Regions from separate parts of the Halomonas sp. BLK-85 genome, predicted to be linked through region 1. Evidence: predicted binding sites of a transcription regulator. Region 1 holds the regulator's gene; each other region holds the start of a gene.
The links. Region 1 encodes sigma-54, which starts transcription at its own class of promoters, with help from an activator protein. Its sites were predicted from a motif close to TGGCACNNNNNTTGCTNT; they were not measured.
Positions count from the first base shown of each region.

Region 2: a site for sigma-54 is predicted at 2,854-2,871, ahead of LL947_RS13285 (urease accessory protein UreD). Genes of this name have one in related genera too.
Region 3: a site for sigma-54 is predicted at 3,413-3,430, ahead of LL947_RS03115 (HAD-IIB family hydrolase). Genes of this name have one in related genera too.

Region 1 is NZ_CP087731.1:1,926,379-1,932,316, forward strand. It holds gene lptA (lipopolysaccharide transport periplasmic protein LptA) at 1-90, shown strand, start outside; gene lptB (LPS export ABC transporter ATP-binding protein) at 100-867, shown strand; gene LL947_RS08705 (RNA polymerase factor sigma-54) at 999-2,414, shown strand; gene hpf (ribosome hibernation-promoting factor, HPF/YfiA family) at 2,555-2,863, shown strand; gene ptsN (PTS IIA-like nitrogen regulatory protein PtsN) at 2,868-3,335, shown strand; gene rapZ (RNase adapter RapZ) at 3,396-4,304, shown strand; gene LL947_RS08725 (HPr family phosphocarrier protein) at 4,341-4,610, shown strand; gene pmbA (metalloprotease PmbA) at 4,628-5,938, opposite strand, start outside.
Region 2 is NZ_CP087731.1:2,907,924-2,913,861, reverse strand. It holds gene urtB (urea ABC transporter permease subunit UrtB) at 1-12, shown strand, start outside; gene urtC (urea ABC transporter permease subunit UrtC) at 25-1,161, shown strand; gene urtD (urea ABC transporter ATP-binding protein UrtD) at 1,158-1,994, shown strand; gene urtE (urea ABC transporter ATP-binding subunit UrtE) at 1,994-2,701, shown strand; gene LL947_RS13285 (urease accessory protein UreD) at 2,906-3,796, shown strand; gene LL947_RS13280 (urease subunit gamma) at 3,824-4,126, shown strand; gene LL947_RS13275 (urease subunit beta) at 4,152-4,487, shown strand; gene ureC (urease subunit alpha) at 4,484-5,938, shown strand, end outside.
Region 3 is NZ_CP087731.1:707,753-713,690, forward strand. It holds gene LL947_RS03105 (DeoR/GlpR family DNA-binding transcription regulator) at 128-877, shown strand; gene pta (phosphate acetyltransferase) at 862-3,048, opposite strand; gene LL947_RS03115 (HAD-IIB family hydrolase) at 3,464-4,456, shown strand; gene LL947_RS03120 (glycosyltransferase family protein) at 4,453-5,679, shown strand; gene LL947_RS03125 (sugar phosphorylase) at 5,692-5,938, opposite strand, start outside.

The DNA.
Region 1 (5,938 bases):
ATCGATCGGGGTGTCATTCAGGCCCGATCGGATGTCGAAGGCAGTGAAAACCAACGCATTCGCATGATCTTGCAACCTGAGCAGCAGTAGGAGCCTTCAGTGTCTTTCGATGACGTCACGGCTGCAGTACTGAGCCCACCCGGCAAAACACTTTCAGCACGCCACCTGGCCAAAAGCTATAAGCGACGCCGAGTTGTCAAGGATATCAATCTTGATATTGCCCAAGGCAGCATCGTTGGGCTTCTTGGCCCCAATGGCGCAGGCAAGACCACATCTTTCTACATGATTGTCGGGTTGGTTAAAGCCGATGCTGGCAAGGTATATATCGATGACCTGAATCTTAGCCGGGCACCCATGCATGAACGCGCCATTGCCGGGATCGGCTATCTGCCTCAGGAAGCCTCCATTTTTCGCAAACTGAGCGTCGCTGACAACATCATGGCGATTCTGGAGACCCGCCAGGGGCTTTCCCGCAACGAACGTAAAGATCATCTCGAGAAACTGCTCGAGGACTTTCATATCACTCACATTCGCGACAACCTTGGCATGAGCCTGTCCGGCGGTGAAAGGCGTCGCGTTGAAATTGCCCGCTCGCTGGCCACTGATCCGCTTTTCATCCTGCTTGATGAACCTTTTGCCGGGGTTGACCCAATTTCTGTTGGTGATATCAAGACCATCATCCGTGCACTCAAGGCACGCCACATTGGCGTATTGATTACTGATCACAATGTCCGGGAAACCTTGGATATCTGTGATACCGCCTATATCGTCGGCGACGGCCACATCATTGCCAGCGGCTCCCCCGATACGATTCTGGACAATCAGCAAGTCCGGGATATCTATCTTGGCGAGGACTTTAAACTGTGATGTCAGTCGTCGCCCAGACTGTTAGTCATCACATTCACAGGTAATTTTTTTCGATGGCATGCTTATTGCTGCTTGCGCCTGAAAGCCGGTGGTTTTAGGGTAAAGCTTTATATGCCACGGGTGGTTCACGAATGGTCATGAAAGCGTCCCTTCAACTGCGTCTTGGCACTCAACTGACGATGACTCCCCAGTTGCAACAGGCAATCGCCCTGCTGCAGCTGTCGACTCTGGATCTTCGTCAGGAAATCCAGAACGCACTGGATGCCAATCCTTTACTGGAACAGGAAGAAGAGTTTGGCGAGCACGCCAGCCAGGAAGACAAGGAAGCTGACTGGTCAGAGGATATTCCCAGCGAACTCTCGGTCGATAGTGACTGGTCAGACACATACCAGGATTCATTCGGTTCAGGCAGCCCTGGCCAGGAAGGCCCCGACTTTGAGCGTGACACGGCAGTACAAAGCCTGCACGGACATCTTTTGTGGCAACTTGCCATGACAGATATCAGCCCCCGTGAACACATTATCGCCGAAACCCTGATTGATGCGGTGGATAACAATGGCTACCTGTCACTGACGTTAAGCGAGATTCGTGAAAGTCTGCAGATGACTGCCCATGAAGGTATACAGCAACGTGAAATCGAGAGCGTCCTGTTACGCCTACAACAGTTTGAGCCTACTGGCGTATTTGCCCGCGATTTACGTGAGTGCCTGATGCTACAGCTGGCAGCGCTACCCGACACGACGCCATTGCTTGTTGCGGCCAAACGCCTGGTCAGGCAGTTTCTGGAAATACTCGGCAAACATGATAGCCGCACTCTGAAACGCCGCCTTAATCTGGACGACGACCAACTCAGCGAAGTGATTGGCCTGATACGAAGTCTGGATCCTCGTCCGGGCAGCACCTTTGGTAGCACCGCCAGCGGTTATGTCACACCCGATCTGGTGGTGCATCATGATCATCAGGGTTGGCACCTGACGCTTAATCCTGATGCCATTCCTCGACTACGCATACAACCGGAATATGCCAGCCTGATCAAGCGTGCTGACAAAAGTGAAGATAACCAGTTCCTCAAGGATCATCTTCAGGAGGCGCGCTGGTTGATCAAAAGTCTGGCCAGCCGCAACGACACCTTGCTGCGTGTCGGCCAGGAAATCATTGTTCGCCAGATAGGCTTTCTGGAACAGGGCGAAGAAGCCATGAAACCGCTGATTCTTGCGGATATTGCCAGCGCCGTGGATATGCACGAATCGACCATATCCCGCGTCACCACCCAGAAGTTCATTCATACCCCGCGCGGAGTATTCGAGCTCAAGTACTTTTTCTCAAGCCACGTCAGCAATCAGGACGGAGACCATCACTCAAGCACTGCCATTCGGGCACGGATCAAAAAACTGATCCAGGAAGAGCCGGCTCATAAACCGCTATCCGACAGCCGTCTGGTGACGCTGTTGAATAAGGATGGCGTAAGCGTGGCGCGACGCACCGTGGCCAAATACCGTGAAGCCATGGGCATTCCGTCTTCCAGCGAACGCCGCCATCTGAGCTGACTCCTCAACGGCTATATGGCAACCGGCTCAATCGTTTTGTCAAGAAGTGGCTGAGTTCAAAGGAAACTTGCCCCAAAGGGCTTTGCTTCATAAAAAAAAGGGTTACAATCAAAGATCAGTCCGATGAAAGGAGTACGTCAATGCAAGTCAACATTACCGGCCATCACGTAGAATTGACCGACGCCCTGCGCGACTATGTCAACGAGAAGCTCACTCGGGTAGAGCGCCATTACGATAATATCACTACGGTTCAGGTCACTCTGTCGGTAGAGAAAGAGCGTCAGCAAGCTGCCTGTACGCTGCACGCTTCCGGCGCAGACTTGCATGCTGAAGCTACGGATGTCGATATGTATGCTGCTATCGATGCCCTGGCAGACAAGATTGACCGTCAGCTGGTTAAACACAAGGAAAAAGCCCAAGCACGCGCCCAAGGCGCAGGTGTGCGGTAAACCAATGACATTGGAAACCATCCTGCCTCCGGAGCGCGTTCTCTATGATGTGCCTGGGGGCAGCAAAAAACGGGTGCTGGAATTTTTCAGCACCTTTATTGCCCAGAACACCCCCAGCCTCGACAGCCAGGAGGTATTTGGCCGTCTGATCAATCGGGAGCGCCTGGGCAGTACCGGTATCGGCAATGGTGTGGCCATCCCGCATGCCCGTAGCCCACACTGCTCAACCCCGATTGGCAGCTTTCTGAAACTTTCTGAAGCGGTTGATTTTGATGCGATCGATGGCGAACCGGTCGATCTGGTATTTGTGCTTTTGGTACCCGAACAAGCAGATGACACCCATCTTGCGCTGCTCGGTCAGGTAGCCACTATCATGAATGACGCAAACGTTCGGGCTCAACTTCGCAAGGCAGGTAGTCAGCGGGAACTACTTGACCTGATCAGTGAGAAAATACGCGATAGCGCCTTCTGATCCAGATGCTTCCAGTACACCCGAAACACTTTCAGGGTGTCCCCATGCAAGAGAGACGCTATGCAACTGGTCATTATCAGCGGCCGTTCCGGCTCAGGAAAATCCATTGCCCTGCAAGCGTTGGAAGACCTTGGTTATTACGCCATTGATAATCTTCCAGCGATGCTTCTGGCTTCTTTGGTTGATGAACTACGCGACCAGGGGGAGCAGTCACGCCTGGCCGTCAGCATTGATGCCCGGAATCTGCCCGGGGCCCTTGAAAAACTCCCCAGACTGCTCACTGAACTGCATCAACGCGACATTCATTTTCAGATTGTCTACCTGACCACAGACGCACGCATCCTGCTTGAGCGCTATTCGGCAACCCGCCGCCGTCATCCGCTGACCCGCCATAGTGATCTCACCCTTGAGGAAGCCATCAGCAAGGAAGAAAACACGCTGAGTGCTGTGCGCGATCTTGCCGACCTGACGATTGATACCTCCCGGATGACCGCTCATGATCTGCGTAGCCGGATCACTGACCAGGTGGCGCTGCACAAGAGCGACAAACTGACGATCACCTTTGAATCTTTTGGCTACAAGCGCGGCGTTCCACTGGATGCCGACCTGGTGTTTGATGTGCGTTGCCTGCCGAACCCTTATTGGGATCCGATGCTACGCGAATCCACCGGACGCGACAGCGATGTTCAGGCATTCCTTAATGATTACCCGATTGTCAAAGCAATGGGCGACGATATTCATGCCTGGATCAGTCGCTGGCTCCCCGCCTACCAGAGTAGCCAACGCAGCTATATGACCATTGCCATCGGTTGTACAGGCGGGCAGCATAGGTCGGTGTATACCGTAGAGCAATTGGCTCAACGCATGGCTGACAATGGCATTGAAACCCATATTCGACACCGGGAACTGGGACTGACGTACTCAACAACGACAGGTGCAAAGATGGCGGATAGCAACACTGCCCAATGAGCCGACCGCCGACACCGCTTGGAAAAAGGAACCAGGGTGCCTGAAAGAACACTGACATTGACCAATAAGCGTGGCCTACATGCCCGCGCCGCCACCAAGCTCGTCACTTGCTGCCAGGCATTTGATGCCTGCATCAAGGTAAGCAAAGGGACTCAAGAGGCAGATGCCAGCAATATCATGGCGCTGCTCATGCTCGCCGCCCCCTGTGGCACTCAACTGGAGTTCAAGGCCGAAGGGAGCGAAGCGGAGCGGGCACTGGAAGCCATAGAGGCTTTGCTCGATGCCCGCTTCGATGAAGATATCTGATAGCCAGGCCTGGTCCATCAGTCACCCGCCACCGTCATACTGTCAACCAACCAACTGCCCGTGTGAATACTGCCTCGCGTATCGGTATCATTACCTACTGCCACCAGCCCGCTGAACATGGTGTTCAGATTACCTGCAATGGTGAATTCTTCCACCGGGTATTGAATCTGACCATCTTCAATCCAGAAACCGGCCGCTCCTCGGGAATAGTCGCCCGTCACACCATTCACGCCCTGGCCCATCAGTTCTGTTACCCAGACACCACGATCCATTTCCTTGAGCAGATCTTCGAATGAGCGCAACGGAGCCGCCAGACGCAAATTACGCGCCCCTCCAGCATTCCCCGTGGTCTGCATACTCAAGCGGCGTGCGCTGTAGGACGACAGCATATAGCTGGCAACCTGGCCATCCACAATAAAACGATTATTGCGCGTCTGTACGCCTTCACCGTCAAAGGGTGAACTCGCCGCGGCGCCCACTTCCATGGGACGTTCTTCAAGGTTGAACCATGCAGGGAAAAGCGGTGTACCGAGTCGATCACACAGGAAAGACGCTTCTCGATACAGGGCACCGCCGGCCAGAGCCCCCATCAGATGACCGACCAGCCCACTGGCCAGCATCGGATCAAACAGCACCGGAAAACTGCCGGTTTTAGGCCGCTGCGCGCCCAGACGGCGCAGAGTGCGCCGAGCCGCTTCCTCGCCCACTCCACCCGGAGATCTAAGCGCCTGGGGGTCGCGCGCCGAGGTATAGTCGTAATCGCGCTGCATGCCCTTATCATCTTCGGCAATCAACATACACGAGAGAGAATGGCGACTGCCCTTCTGGGTCCCCAGAAACCCATGACTGTTGGCATACACCCGCACACCTTCACCCGTAGACAGCGAGGCGCCGTCGGACTTGGTAATGCCCGGACAATCACGCCCCGCACGTTCGCATTCGAGGGCAATGGCAGTGGCTTCCTCGGTGCTCAGCTTCCATGGATAGTGTACTTTAAGATCAGGTAGCTCGCGCGCCATCAGTTCAGCTTCGGCAAGCCCCGCCGCGGGATCTTCACCGGTGTAGCGGGCAATCGACAGGGCTTTTTCAACCGTTGCGCGGATGGATTCAGCCCCCGCATCGGTTGATGATGCGCTGCCTTTGCGCTGGCCCACATAAACGGTAACGGCGATACCTTGATCCCGGGACAACTCTACTGTTTCGACTTCACCCAGACGCACGCTAACGCCAACGCCCTGATCGACACTAGCGCCAACTTCAGCACTGTCTGCCCCAAGCTGTCTGGCAAGCTGCAGTGCCTGTTCAGCCCGTGAAGCGAGCAGCGCTTG
Region 2 (5,938 bases), 980 kb from region 1:
GCGGAGGGCTAGGCAATGCAAGCGATGGATTCTGCACAGCGGTTCTGGCTGACCCGCCCGTTTTTTGAGCGCGCCACTCAGCTGTTTCTGGGGGTATTGCTGGCGGCCCTGACGCTGGTCACCGTGCTGCACGTCATGGTGCCCGAGGGGCACCCGCTTTACGTCAGCGCCTTTACCGTCAACCTGCTGGGCAAGTACTTGAGCTATGCGCTGCTGGCGGTGTCGGTGGATCTGGTATGGGGCTATCTGGGGATTCTCAGCCTCGGCCATGGAGCGTTCTTTGCCATCGGCGGCTATGCCATGGGCATGTACCTGATGCGCCAGATTGGCGATCGCGGCACCTATGGCGACCCCATCCTGCCGGATTTCATGGTGTTCCTCAGCTGGGACAGCCTGCCCTGGTACTGGCTGGGTTTTGACATGGCCTGGTTCGCGTTTCTGATGGTGCTGCTGGCGCCTGGCCTGTTGGCGCTGGTGTTCGGCTTTCTGGCTTTTCGTTCCCGGGTCACCGGGGTTTACCTGTCGATTATTACCCAGGCGCTGACCTTTGCGCTGATGCTGGCCTTCTTCCGCAACGAGATGGGCTTTGGCGGCAACAACGGCCTGACCGATTTCCGCGAGCTGCTGGGCTTTGACCTGCGCAGCGATGCCACCCGGCTGGGGCTGTTTATCGCCACCGGTATTGCTCTGGCGCTGGGTTATATCCTGTGCCGGGCGATTGTCACCAGCAAGCTGGGGCGGGTCAGTGTGGCCACCCGGGATGCCGAGGCACGCACGCGCTTTCTGGGCTATCGGGTCGAACGCTTCCAGCTGTTTGTGTTTGTGGTCTCCGCCATGCTGGCGGGCCTGGCCGGCGCACTCTATGTGCCGCAAGTGGGCATCATCAACCCCAGCGAGTTCTCGCCGATTTTCTCGATCGAGATTGTTCTCTGGGTCGCCCTGGGCGGGCGGGCCACTCTGTATGGCGCTGTGATAGGGGCGCTGCTGGTCAACTATGCCAAAACCGTCTTCACCGGCATTATGCCGGATGCCTGGCTGTTTGCGCTGGGGGCCATGTTTGTGCTGGTCACCGTCTTCCTGCCCAAAGGCGTGGCAGGGCTATTCCGCTATCTCAAGCGTAAGCAAGGTGACGACCACCCACCCAAGGAGGCCACCGCATGAGCTTTTTGCAATCGCTTACCACCCGGGACAGGGTGTTCGACTTCATGGCGCCTCAGGCGTCGCCGGTAGATGTCCGCCACGGGCCGATTCTGTATATGGAGGATGTCACCGTCAGCTTTGATGGCTTCAAGGCCATCAATAACCTCAACCTGACGATTGATGATGGCGAGTTACGCTGCATTATCGGCCCCAACGGGGCGGGCAAGACCACCATGATGGATATCATCACCGGCAAGACGCGCCCCAACCAGGGCAGCGTCTGGTTTGGTAGCCGCCATAATCTGCTGCAGATGAACGAGCCGGATATCGCCAGTCTGGGCATCGGCCGCAAATTCCAGAAGCCTACCGTGTTTGAGGCACTCAGCGTGTTTGAAAACCTGGAGCTGGCGATGTCTGCCGACAAGCGCATCCTGCCTACCCTGACAGCACGCCTGAGCGGCGAGATCAAGGACCGTATCGAGGAAGTATTGACCACCGTCGGGCTGATGGCGCTGCGCCATCGGCCCGCCGGAATTCTTTCCCACGGCCAGAAGCAATGGCTGGAAATCGGTATGCTGCTGATGCAGCGCCCGCGCCTGCTACTGGTGGATGAACCCGTGGCCGGGATGACCGAACAGGAAATGGAACGCACCGCCGAGCTGCTGACCCGCCTGGCCGGCCAGCAGTCGGTAGTGGTGGTTGAACACGATATGGGCTTTGTGCGCTCGATTGCCCGCCAGGTGACAGTGCTCCACCAGGGCAGTGTGCTGGCCGAGGGCAGCATGGACCAGGTATCCAATGACCCCAGGGTGGTCGAAGTGTATCTGGGCGTGGACGACGAGGAGGCGGCCTGATGCTGGCAATTGAACAACTCAACCAGTTTTACGGGGAAAGCCACACCCTCTGGGATCTGGATCTTGAAGTGCCCGCCGGGCAATGTACCTGCGTGATGGGACGTAACGGCGTGGGCAAGACCACCCTGATGAAGGCCATCATGGGAGAAGTGGCGGTCAAAAGCGGCCAGCTGCGTTACCAGGGGGAAAGCGGTGATATCGAGCTGACCAAAAAAGCCATTGAAGCGCGCTCGCGATTGGGCATTGGTTTTGTCCCCCAGGGGCGGCAGATATTCCCGCTGCTGACGGTGGAAGAAAATCTGCGCACCGGCCTTGCCGCACGCAGCGATGGCCAGAAGAAAATTCCCGAGCGCGTCTACGAGCTGTTCCCCGTGCTCAAGGAGATGAAGCACCGGCGTGGCGGTGATCTGTCCGGCGGTCAACAGCAACAGTTGGCGATTGGCCGCGCCCTGGTGATCGAACCGCGCCTGCTGATCCTTGATGAACCCGGAGAAGGCATTCAGCCCAACATCGTCGCCCAGATTGGTCAGGTGATCCGCCAGCTGATCGCAGAAGACGGCCTGACGGTGCTGTTGGTCGAGCAGAAGTTGCCCTTTGCACGCAAATACGCCGACCGCTTCGTGATCATGGATCGCGGTCGGCCGGTGGCCAAAGGCGATATTGGCGAGCTTTCCGACGAACTGATCAAGCAGCACCTGACGGTTTGACAAACACTCGGGGTCAGAATCGCGCATGTCACCAAGAGAGTGCACTGACAAAATTGCACTGCTCTTTTTTGGTGCGTAAATAAAGCTTTAACGTCCGGAAGGATGACTCTAACCTGTTGAAATAAATATAAAAAAGGTTTAACTGGGCGTTTTGGTACGGCGGTTGCACTGTTCTGGCCAGATTCTTTAGCGAATGGGACCTTTATGAGCATTGCGGCTGTTTCGGGTACGCCATCCTTGCCAACGTCCGGGCATCGTTTTGATAGCGAACGCCACTGGGCGGCGTCTCTGGCACTGCGCTTTGTTAACCGTGATGAGATCACCCGTTTGGTGCAGGCGCGCCATCAGGGGCCTTTACGGGTGCAGCGCGCCTTTTATCCGGAAGGGCGTACCCAGGCCTGCCATGTCTATGTTCTCCATCCGCCCGGGGGCCTTGTCAGTGGTGATGCCCTGACCATTCGCGCGGATATCGAACCCGGTGCCCATGCGCTGCTGACCACCCCCGCCGCCAACAAGCTTTACAAGGCCGACAGCCAGGGCGTTGCCTGGCACCAGCAGACAACGCTAAACGTTGAGGATGGCGGCATCCTTGAGTGGCTGCCTCAGGAAACCATCGCCTTTGATGGTTCCAAAGGCACCCAGCGCACCCATATTGCCCTGCAGGGCAGCGCCCGCTGCCTGGGCTGGGAAGTCATGGCACTGGGCCGCCCCGCCAGCCAGCTGCCCTATGCCTCCGGGCGCATTGAACAGCAGTTTCGTCTTACTCTGGATGGCAAGCCGCTATGGCTGGAGCGCCAGCCGCTGGACCCGCTTCACCCGCGCTTTCGCGGGCGCTGGGGGCAAGGCGGTGCGACGGTACAGGCCACCCTGTGGGCGGTGGGTGTCAATGATGCGAGTAGCGCGATTGATGAACTCAGAAGTACCTTGCCGGATAACCCGCGTTGGGCGGTCACCGTTCGCCACGATGTTCTGTTACTGCGCTACCTGGGGCGCTGCCGAAATGAAGCCTGGGCCTTGTGCGAACAGGCCTGGCAGCTGCTGCGCCCGCGTTGGGTAGCGCGCGACGCCCACACCCCCCGTATCTGGTTAACCTGACCCGATGGACTGCTGGAGACATGCCCGATGGAATTGACCCCACGCGATAAAGACAAGCTGCTGCTGTTCTCGGCCGCCCAGCTTGCCGAGCGCCGCCGTGCCCGTGGCCTCAAGCTTAACTACCCGGAAGCCGTGGCGCTGATCAGCTTTGAGATTATGGAAGGTGCCCGTGACGGCAGAAGTGTCGCTGACCTGATGAGCTACGGCCGTGAGATTCTCAGCCGTGACGATGTCATGGACGGCGTGGCTGAGATGGTGGATGAGGTCCAGGTGGAAGCCACTTTCCCGGATGGCACCAAGCTGGTCACCGTCCATACGCCGATTAGCTAATCATCAACCTTCAGGAGGAGCCGGCATGATTCCCGGAGAGTATCAGTTACAAGACGGTGACATTGAGCTGTGTGCAGGCCGCGAGCGCGTGGCGCTTGAGGTGGCCAACACCGGCGACCGGCCGATCCAAGTAGGGTCGCACTACCACTTTGCCGAGGCCAACCCGGCGCTGGTGTTTGAGCGCAGCAAGGCCCGTGGCCTGCGCCTGGATGTGGCGGCGGGTACCGCTATCCGCTTTGAACCCGGCCAGACCCGTGAAGTTACTCTGATTCCCTTTGTCGGCAAGCGGCATATTTATGGGTTTCGCGGTGAGATCATGGGCCCCCTGGACACAGAGGCTCAGCAAGGAGAAGGCCAATGAAGCCGGTCAACAAGATCAGCCGTCAGGCTTATGCCGATATGTATGGCCCCACCCTGGGTGATCGGGTACGCCTGGGCGATACCGAGCTGTGGATCGAGGTTGAGAAGGATGCTACCCACTACGGCGATGAAGTGAAATTTGGCGGCGGCAAGGTGATCCGCGATGGCATGGGACAAAGCCAGCAGCATAGCGAGGCTGTCATGGATACGGTCATCACCAATGCCTTGATTCTCGACTGGTGGGGCATCGTCAAGGCGGATGTCGGCATTCAGAAAGGTCGGATTGCAGCCATCGGCAAGGCCGGTAACCCGGATACCCAGCCGGATGTCGAGCTGATCATCGGCCCCGGTACGGAAGTCATCGCCGGAGAAGGCAAGATTCTCACTGCGGGTGGTATTGATGCGCATATCCACTTTATCTGCCCCCAGCAGGTAGAAGAAGCGTTGATGAGTGGCATTACCACCATGCTGGGCGGCGGCACCGGGCCGGCCACCGGCTCCAATGCCACCACCTGTACGCCGGGTGAATGGCATATCGGCAAGATGCTGCAGGCCGTGGATGAAATGCCGATGAATACCGGTTTTCTGGGCAAGGGCAACGCCAGCCTGCCGGAGGCGCTGGAAGCCCAGCTGGAAGCGGGTGCTATAGGCCTTAAACTGCACGAGGACTGGGGCACCACCCCGGCGTCGATTGATAACTGCCTGAGCGTGGCCGAGCGCTACGATGTGCAGATCGCCATCCATACCGATACCCTCAATGAATCGGGATTTGTGGAGGATACCCTGGCGGCTTTCAAGGAACGCTGCATTCACACCTACCACACCGAAGGTGCCGGTGGCGGCCATGCGCCGGATATCATCACCGCCTGCGCCAAGCCCTATGTGTTGCCGTCCTCCACTAATCCAACCCGGCCCTATACGGTCAATACCGTGGATGAACACCTCGACATGTTGATGGTGTGTCACCACCTTGACCCCAATATCCCCGAAGACGTGGCCTTTGCCGATTCGCGCATTCGCCGCGAAACCATTGCCGCCGAGGATATTCTCCATGATCTGGGGGTTATCTCGATGATTGCCTCGGATTCACAGGCCATGGGCCGGGTAGGGGAATCCATCTGCCGAACCTGGCAAACCGCCCACAAGATGAAGGTACAGCGTGGCCTCCTGCCGGAAGATGCAACCCGGGGCGCCGATAATTTCCGCGCCCGGCGTTATATCGCCAAGTACACCATCAACCAGGCGCTGACCCACGGGGTTGCCCATGAAGTTGGCTCGGTGGAAGTCGGCAAGCTGGCCGATCTGGTGCTGTGGAAGCCGGCCTTCTTTGGCACCAAGCCGGCGATGATTATCAAGGGTGGGATGATTGCCGCTGCCCCTATGGGCGACCCTAATGCCTCCATTCCCACGCCTCAGCCGGTGCACTACCGCTCTATGTTCGGTGCCTTTGGC
Region 3 (5,938 bases), 1.2 Mb from region 1:
GCTAAGTGTTTATCCATCCAGTAAAAAAATCTTGAGGCGTTTTTTACGACTATTGGCATGCTGGCGCTGATGAGAGGCGGGACGCACAATAGATCGCCAGATAGCGGTATGTTGACGGGAGAAACGCATGAAGGAACGCAGTGCTGCACGGTTGGAAAAACTTCACGATATCCTTTCGCAAGGCAGGGTGGTGCACCTGCGTGAGGCCGCCACCCTGTGCGAGGTGTCGGAGATGACCATTCGCCGTGACCTGGCTTGCCAGGAAGGCGAACAACAGGAAATTCATCTGTTGGGTGGACGCCTGTTGCTGAACAGCCGCCTGGCGCCTGTCTATGATATGGCCGAACAGCAGGCCAGCCGCTACCCCGCCAAACAGGCGCTGTGCCAGCGAGTGGTCGAGCAGATTGAGGATGGCGATACGCTGTTTATTGATTGCGGTTCCACTCTGATCCCCTTGGCAGGTATGTTGCAGCGCTTCAGCGAATTGACCGTTGTGACCTATGCGTTGAATGTGGCCAATGCGGTTGCTCCACTGAGCAATGTCCGCCTGGTTCTGCTGGGCGGCCTGTACTACCCGGCCTCGCAATCCTTTGGAAGCGATACCATGGCGTCGAGAATCGAGGGATTGGGCATCAACAAGGCGTTGATTTCGGCCGCCGGGGTTGATGCCCAGCGCGGGGTCAGCTGCTTTCATTTCCATGAAGTCGCCCCTAAGCGAGCAGCCATCGCCACTGCCATGCAGCGCTGGCTGGTGGCGGATGCCAGCAAGGTTGGCGTGGTGCGGCCAGCCTATTTCGCGATGCTTGACGAATTTGACGCCCTGTTCACGGATGCCCCGGAGCTTGCCCTGACGAAGTCTGCTCAGCCTTCCTGTTGAGCCGACTGAATGGCGGTCAGGGCAATGGTATAGACAATATCGTCGACCAGGGCGCCCCTTGAAAGGTCATTCACCGGCTTGTTCAAGCCTTGCAGCATGGGGCCGACGCTGACCACCCGGGCACTCCGCTGCACGGCCTTGTAAGTGGTGTTGCCGGTGTTCAGGTCGGGGAAGATAAACACCGTGGCCTGGCCGGCCACGGGTGAGTCCGGTGCTTTCTGTTTGCCAACGCTTTCGATCGCTGCGGCGTCGTACTGCAATGGCCCATCAATGGCCAGATGAGGGGCGCGTTGCTGGGCAATCCGCGTGGCGTCGCGGACTTTATCGACGTCTGCCCCGGTGCCGGAATCCCCGGTGGAATAACTGATCATGGCCACCCGGGGTTCAATGCCAAAGGCCTCAGCGGAGCGCGCGCTCTGAATAGCGATTTCCGCCAGAGTCTCGGCATCCGGGTCGGGGTTGACCGCGCAGTCACCATAGATCACTACCTGCTCGGGCAGCAGCATGAAAAAGATCGAGGACACCTGTTGGTATTCCGGCGCAGTCTTGATCAGCTGAAAGGCTGGACGCACCGTATTGGCCGTGGTGTGCACTGCCCCCGACACCAGGCCATCCACTTCGCCCATCTGCAGCATCATGGTGCCCAGCACCACATTGTCATGCAGTTGGGCATCGGCGGTAATCTCGTTCAGCTTGTCGCGGCGCAGGGCCACCATGGGCGCTATATAGTCCGCACGGGTACTTTCCGGATCAACAATGGCCAAGGAGCCCGGCAGCGTCAGACCGCGGTGTCGGGCAACCGTTTCGATTTCCTCGGGATTGCCGAGCAGCACACAGCGGGCAATGCCACGCCGCTCACAGATGATGGCGGCTTCAATCGTTCGCGGTTCGTTGCCTTCTGGCAGCACAATCCGCTTGCGCGCCTGCATGGCCAGCTTGACCAGCTGATGGCGAAAGGCCGATGGCGAAAGGCGGCGTGTATAGCCCCGGCTGACATGTTCCTTGAGCCATTCCAGATCGATATGGGCAGCGACAAAGCGAGCTACCCTTTCAGCGCGCTCAAGATCATCGGTGGGGATTTCATGGCTCAGCTGGCTCAAGTGGGTGGCGGTCGTCAGGCTGTCGGTATCCACCTCAAGTACGGGCAGGCCAGTGGCCAGAGCCGGGCGGCAAAGATCGATCATCTTGTCATTGGGCATGTAGCCGTTGGTCAGCAGCACGCCAGCCAGTCGGGTACCGTTCATGGTGGCCAGAGCCGCCGCGAGTATCACATCATCGCGGTCACCCGAGGTCACGATCAGGCTGCCGGGCTGGAAGATATGCAGCGCATTGGCGGCACTGCGCGCGCACAGGCTGGTGGCCAGCACCCGTCGCAGACTGGCGTCGCCTTCATTCAGCAGGCGGGCATCCAGGGCACGGGCAATATCCAGGGTGCGCGGTGCGCTCAGTGCCTTGCTGTAAGGCACTACGCCAATCAGATGAAAGCGCTCGGTGGCCAGTGACGGTGAATAGCGCCGCAACTCCTCCAGAACGGGCTCCTCCAGCTGGGGCTTGATGGTGCCCGGGGCCGCAGACAGGTCATCGTCTTCTGCCCCATAGGGCAGATTGCGCATGCGCATCAGAATACAGCCCAGCGTGCGGGCAGAGCTGATGCCACCAAAGCTTCTGGCATGCATGTCCAGCTCTTCAGCCAGCGCCTGTGGAGCGTTCAGATCACCGGTGCCGACCAGAATAATACGCGCGTTCAGAGCATGGGCGAGCTGGGCATTGGTCTGGGTGGCGTAGGTGGTCTGCGGGGTAGGCACCACGCCCTCGACGACGACCAGATCGAGCGGCAGGGCATCATGGCGGGCCTGCTGGGTCACCTGCTCCAGGCGTTCAATCACCTCCTCCATCAGGTCATCGATATGATCGTCGCGTAGCAGACGCTCCAGGTGTGCCTGGGGAATGGGTGCCGGTGGACGCACATTAAGAGTGCGTGACACCAGGGCGGTTGAGCGATCAAGTCCCGGGCCGTTGAGTTCATCCTGCATGAAGGGTTTTAAAAAGCCTGCCTTCAGGCCAATGGTGTCGAGGGCCTGAATCAACCCCAGGCAGGCGGAAGTCAAGCCGGCGCCTTCGCCGGTGGGCACCAGCAGAATCGTTTGTGGCTGTTCAGCGGAAGAGCTCATCAATAAGACTCCAGGCAGTGGTGGATTTCATGGGTAACCGGGCCGTCTTCAGTGCAGGGAATTATCCAGACGTCAGGGCCTTGTCCATAGTGGCGTCTTTGAACAATAGACTTTAGGTTAACATGCTGCGATGCAAAACGCAGGGAAAGGCGACCGTTCAGGAAGTACCCTCCACACCCTGAATCCCGGGACACCACACAGGCGGCTGTCAGCAGCGCGGGGCCTTGAAATGCGATGCGTTGAACTATGATTGCACCAAAATAGTGCGATTGATTGATCCTTGTAGATTGTCTGCCCTATCAGATGGCAGGCCAAAGAGCAGCCAGCCTTCCGTCCGGCGATATGACAGGGCCACAGACCGTGTTGGCACATAAAATGCTACCGCTGTGGGAGTCTTCCTTGCTGCAGGTGGTGTATGTCATTGAAATCCGATTCAAACGAGCATGATGGCCGTCGCTTCCCGGAGGGTAAGGCACAAGCGGCTGTTGAGGTAGCGACAGGCAGTCCTGGGTCCAGACCAAAAGTGCTGTTTACCGACCTGGATGGCTCTCTTCTGGATCATCACAGCTACGACTGGGCACCGGCGGCACCCTGGCTGGCGCGCCTTTACCAGCGGGGTATTCCGGTGATTCCCGTCACCAGCAAGACCCGCAGTGAACTGCTGAATCTGCGCAAGGCACTGGGGCTTGAGGAGCTGCCCTTTATTGCCGAAAACGGCGCAGTGGTAGGTTTGCCCTCTGACTGGTGCCACTCCGGGCTGGAGCGTCAGGTGGGCAGCGATGGCCTGGTGATCAAGACCCTGGGGGTAGATATCGGTTTTATCCGACAGCGCCTGCGGGTATGGCGCGAGCGCCTGAAAGCGGTGCCTGGCATCAGCTTTACTAGCATGAGTGAAATGACCCTGGATGAGTTGTGCACCTATACCGGCCTGAGCGACCCGGAAGCGCGACTGGCGCGTATGCGTGAAGGCAGTGAGCCCCTGGTCTGGGAGGGCAGTGAAGCGGGGCTGGAAACATTTCGCGTCAGCCTGGCGGGTGATGACCTGCAACTGGTGCAGGGCGGGCGCTTCTGGCATGCCACCGGTAAATCGCATAAGGGCAATGCGGTCAGCTGGATGATCGAGCGCTATGCGGCCCTGCGCGGTGTTACCCCCCAGACGCTGGCGCTGGGCGATGGCCCCAACGATACGGCAATGCTGGAAGCCGTCGACCAGGCGGTGGTGATCCAGGGCTGTCACGGCTTGCCGGTGCAACCCCGCCAGTCGGCCCTGTATCGCACACAGGCAGTAGGCCCCAAAGGCTGGGCAGAGGGGGTGGCGTACTGGTGGGGGCGAGTTGACCGCCGGCTAACCCCGGCGGACACCTCCCCCCCGACCTATGCCTATACGCTTGCGGAGCTGACGCCATGAGTGATTTCCATCAGAACGGTATCGTGACGGACTTTCACAATCTGACCCATCGCCCCGTTGAAGCGCTGGAGGCTGATCTGGTGGCGTTTTCCCGGCGTCGCCCGATGAGCCTGATCCTGCCCTCACTGTATTCCGAGCTGGAAGGCCCGGCGCTTGCACATATTGTTGAGGAAATTGCCAAAGCGCCTTATCTGTCAGAAGTGGTGATCGGGCTGGATCAGGCCGACCGCGAGCAGTTTCGGCATGCCCGCGAGTTTTTTTCCCGCCTGCCTCAGCGTCACCGGATTCTGTGGAATGACGGGCCGCGCCTGAAAGCTCTGGATAGCGAGCTGGAAGCTCAGGGGCTGTCACCCCAGCAGCCGGGAAAGGGCCGTAATGTGTGGTTCTGCGCAGGCTTTGTGCAGGCTTCCGGGCGCAGCGCTGTGGTGGGGCTGCACGACTGCGATATCCTCACCTATGACCGCAGCCTGCTGGCACGGTTGTTCTACCCGGTGGCGCATCCCCACTTCAACTATGAGTTCTGCAAGGGGTATTACCCGCGCATCGCTGAAGGCAAGCTTAACGGGCGCGTTTCCCGGCTGATGGTCACGCCGCTGCTACGGGCGCTCAAACAGATGCACGGCCCCTTGCCTTACCTGAATTATCTGGACAGCTATCGCTATGCGCTCTCGGGGGAGTTCTCGATGCGCACAGAAGTACTCGACGGCATTCGCATACCGGCCGACTGGGGGCTTGAGATTGGCGTGCTGTCCGAGGTGCATCGCAATTATTCCACCAAACGGCTATGCCAGGTGGATCTTGCCGATGCCTATGATCATAAGCACCAGCCGGTATCGGAAGGTAATGCCGCAGCAGGGCTTAACCGGATGAGTCTGGATATTGCCAAGGCGCTGTATCGCAAACTGGCGACCCAGGGTGTGACCTTCAGTGCCGAGGGCTTTCGTACTCTGAAAGCGACCTATTATCGGCTGGCGCTGGATCTGATTGAAGCCTACGACCACGATGCGGTCATGAACGGACTGAGCCTGGACCGTCACGCCGAAGAGCGGGCGGTGGAGCTGTTTGCTGCCAATCTGCTGGAAGCCGGCAACGCCTTCCTGGATAACCCCGGCGAGCGGCCCTTCATCCCCAGCTGGAACCGTGTGCGTGCCGCCATCCCTGACCTGGCAACACGCATGTATGCAGCGGTAGAGGCGGATAACGACAGATCCCAGACGCCCTAGCGACCTGATCGGTCACTCACCTTCGGTCATCAGCCAGAGTACGCCGTAGGGGGCCAGCGTGGTCTGTGTCGTTGGCCATGCCTCTTTGCTGACAATATCCTGCCAGTAACGGTCAGCCAGTGTGAGTGCCAGGGCGTCGAGCGGCTGGGGTAAATCGGTAACGTTATGAATAGCCAGCAGACGTCTGCCATTGTTTAAAGGGCCGCGTTCGAACGCCAGCAGGCTAGCCGGTGTTTCCAGCACCTGCTGACCGGCATCC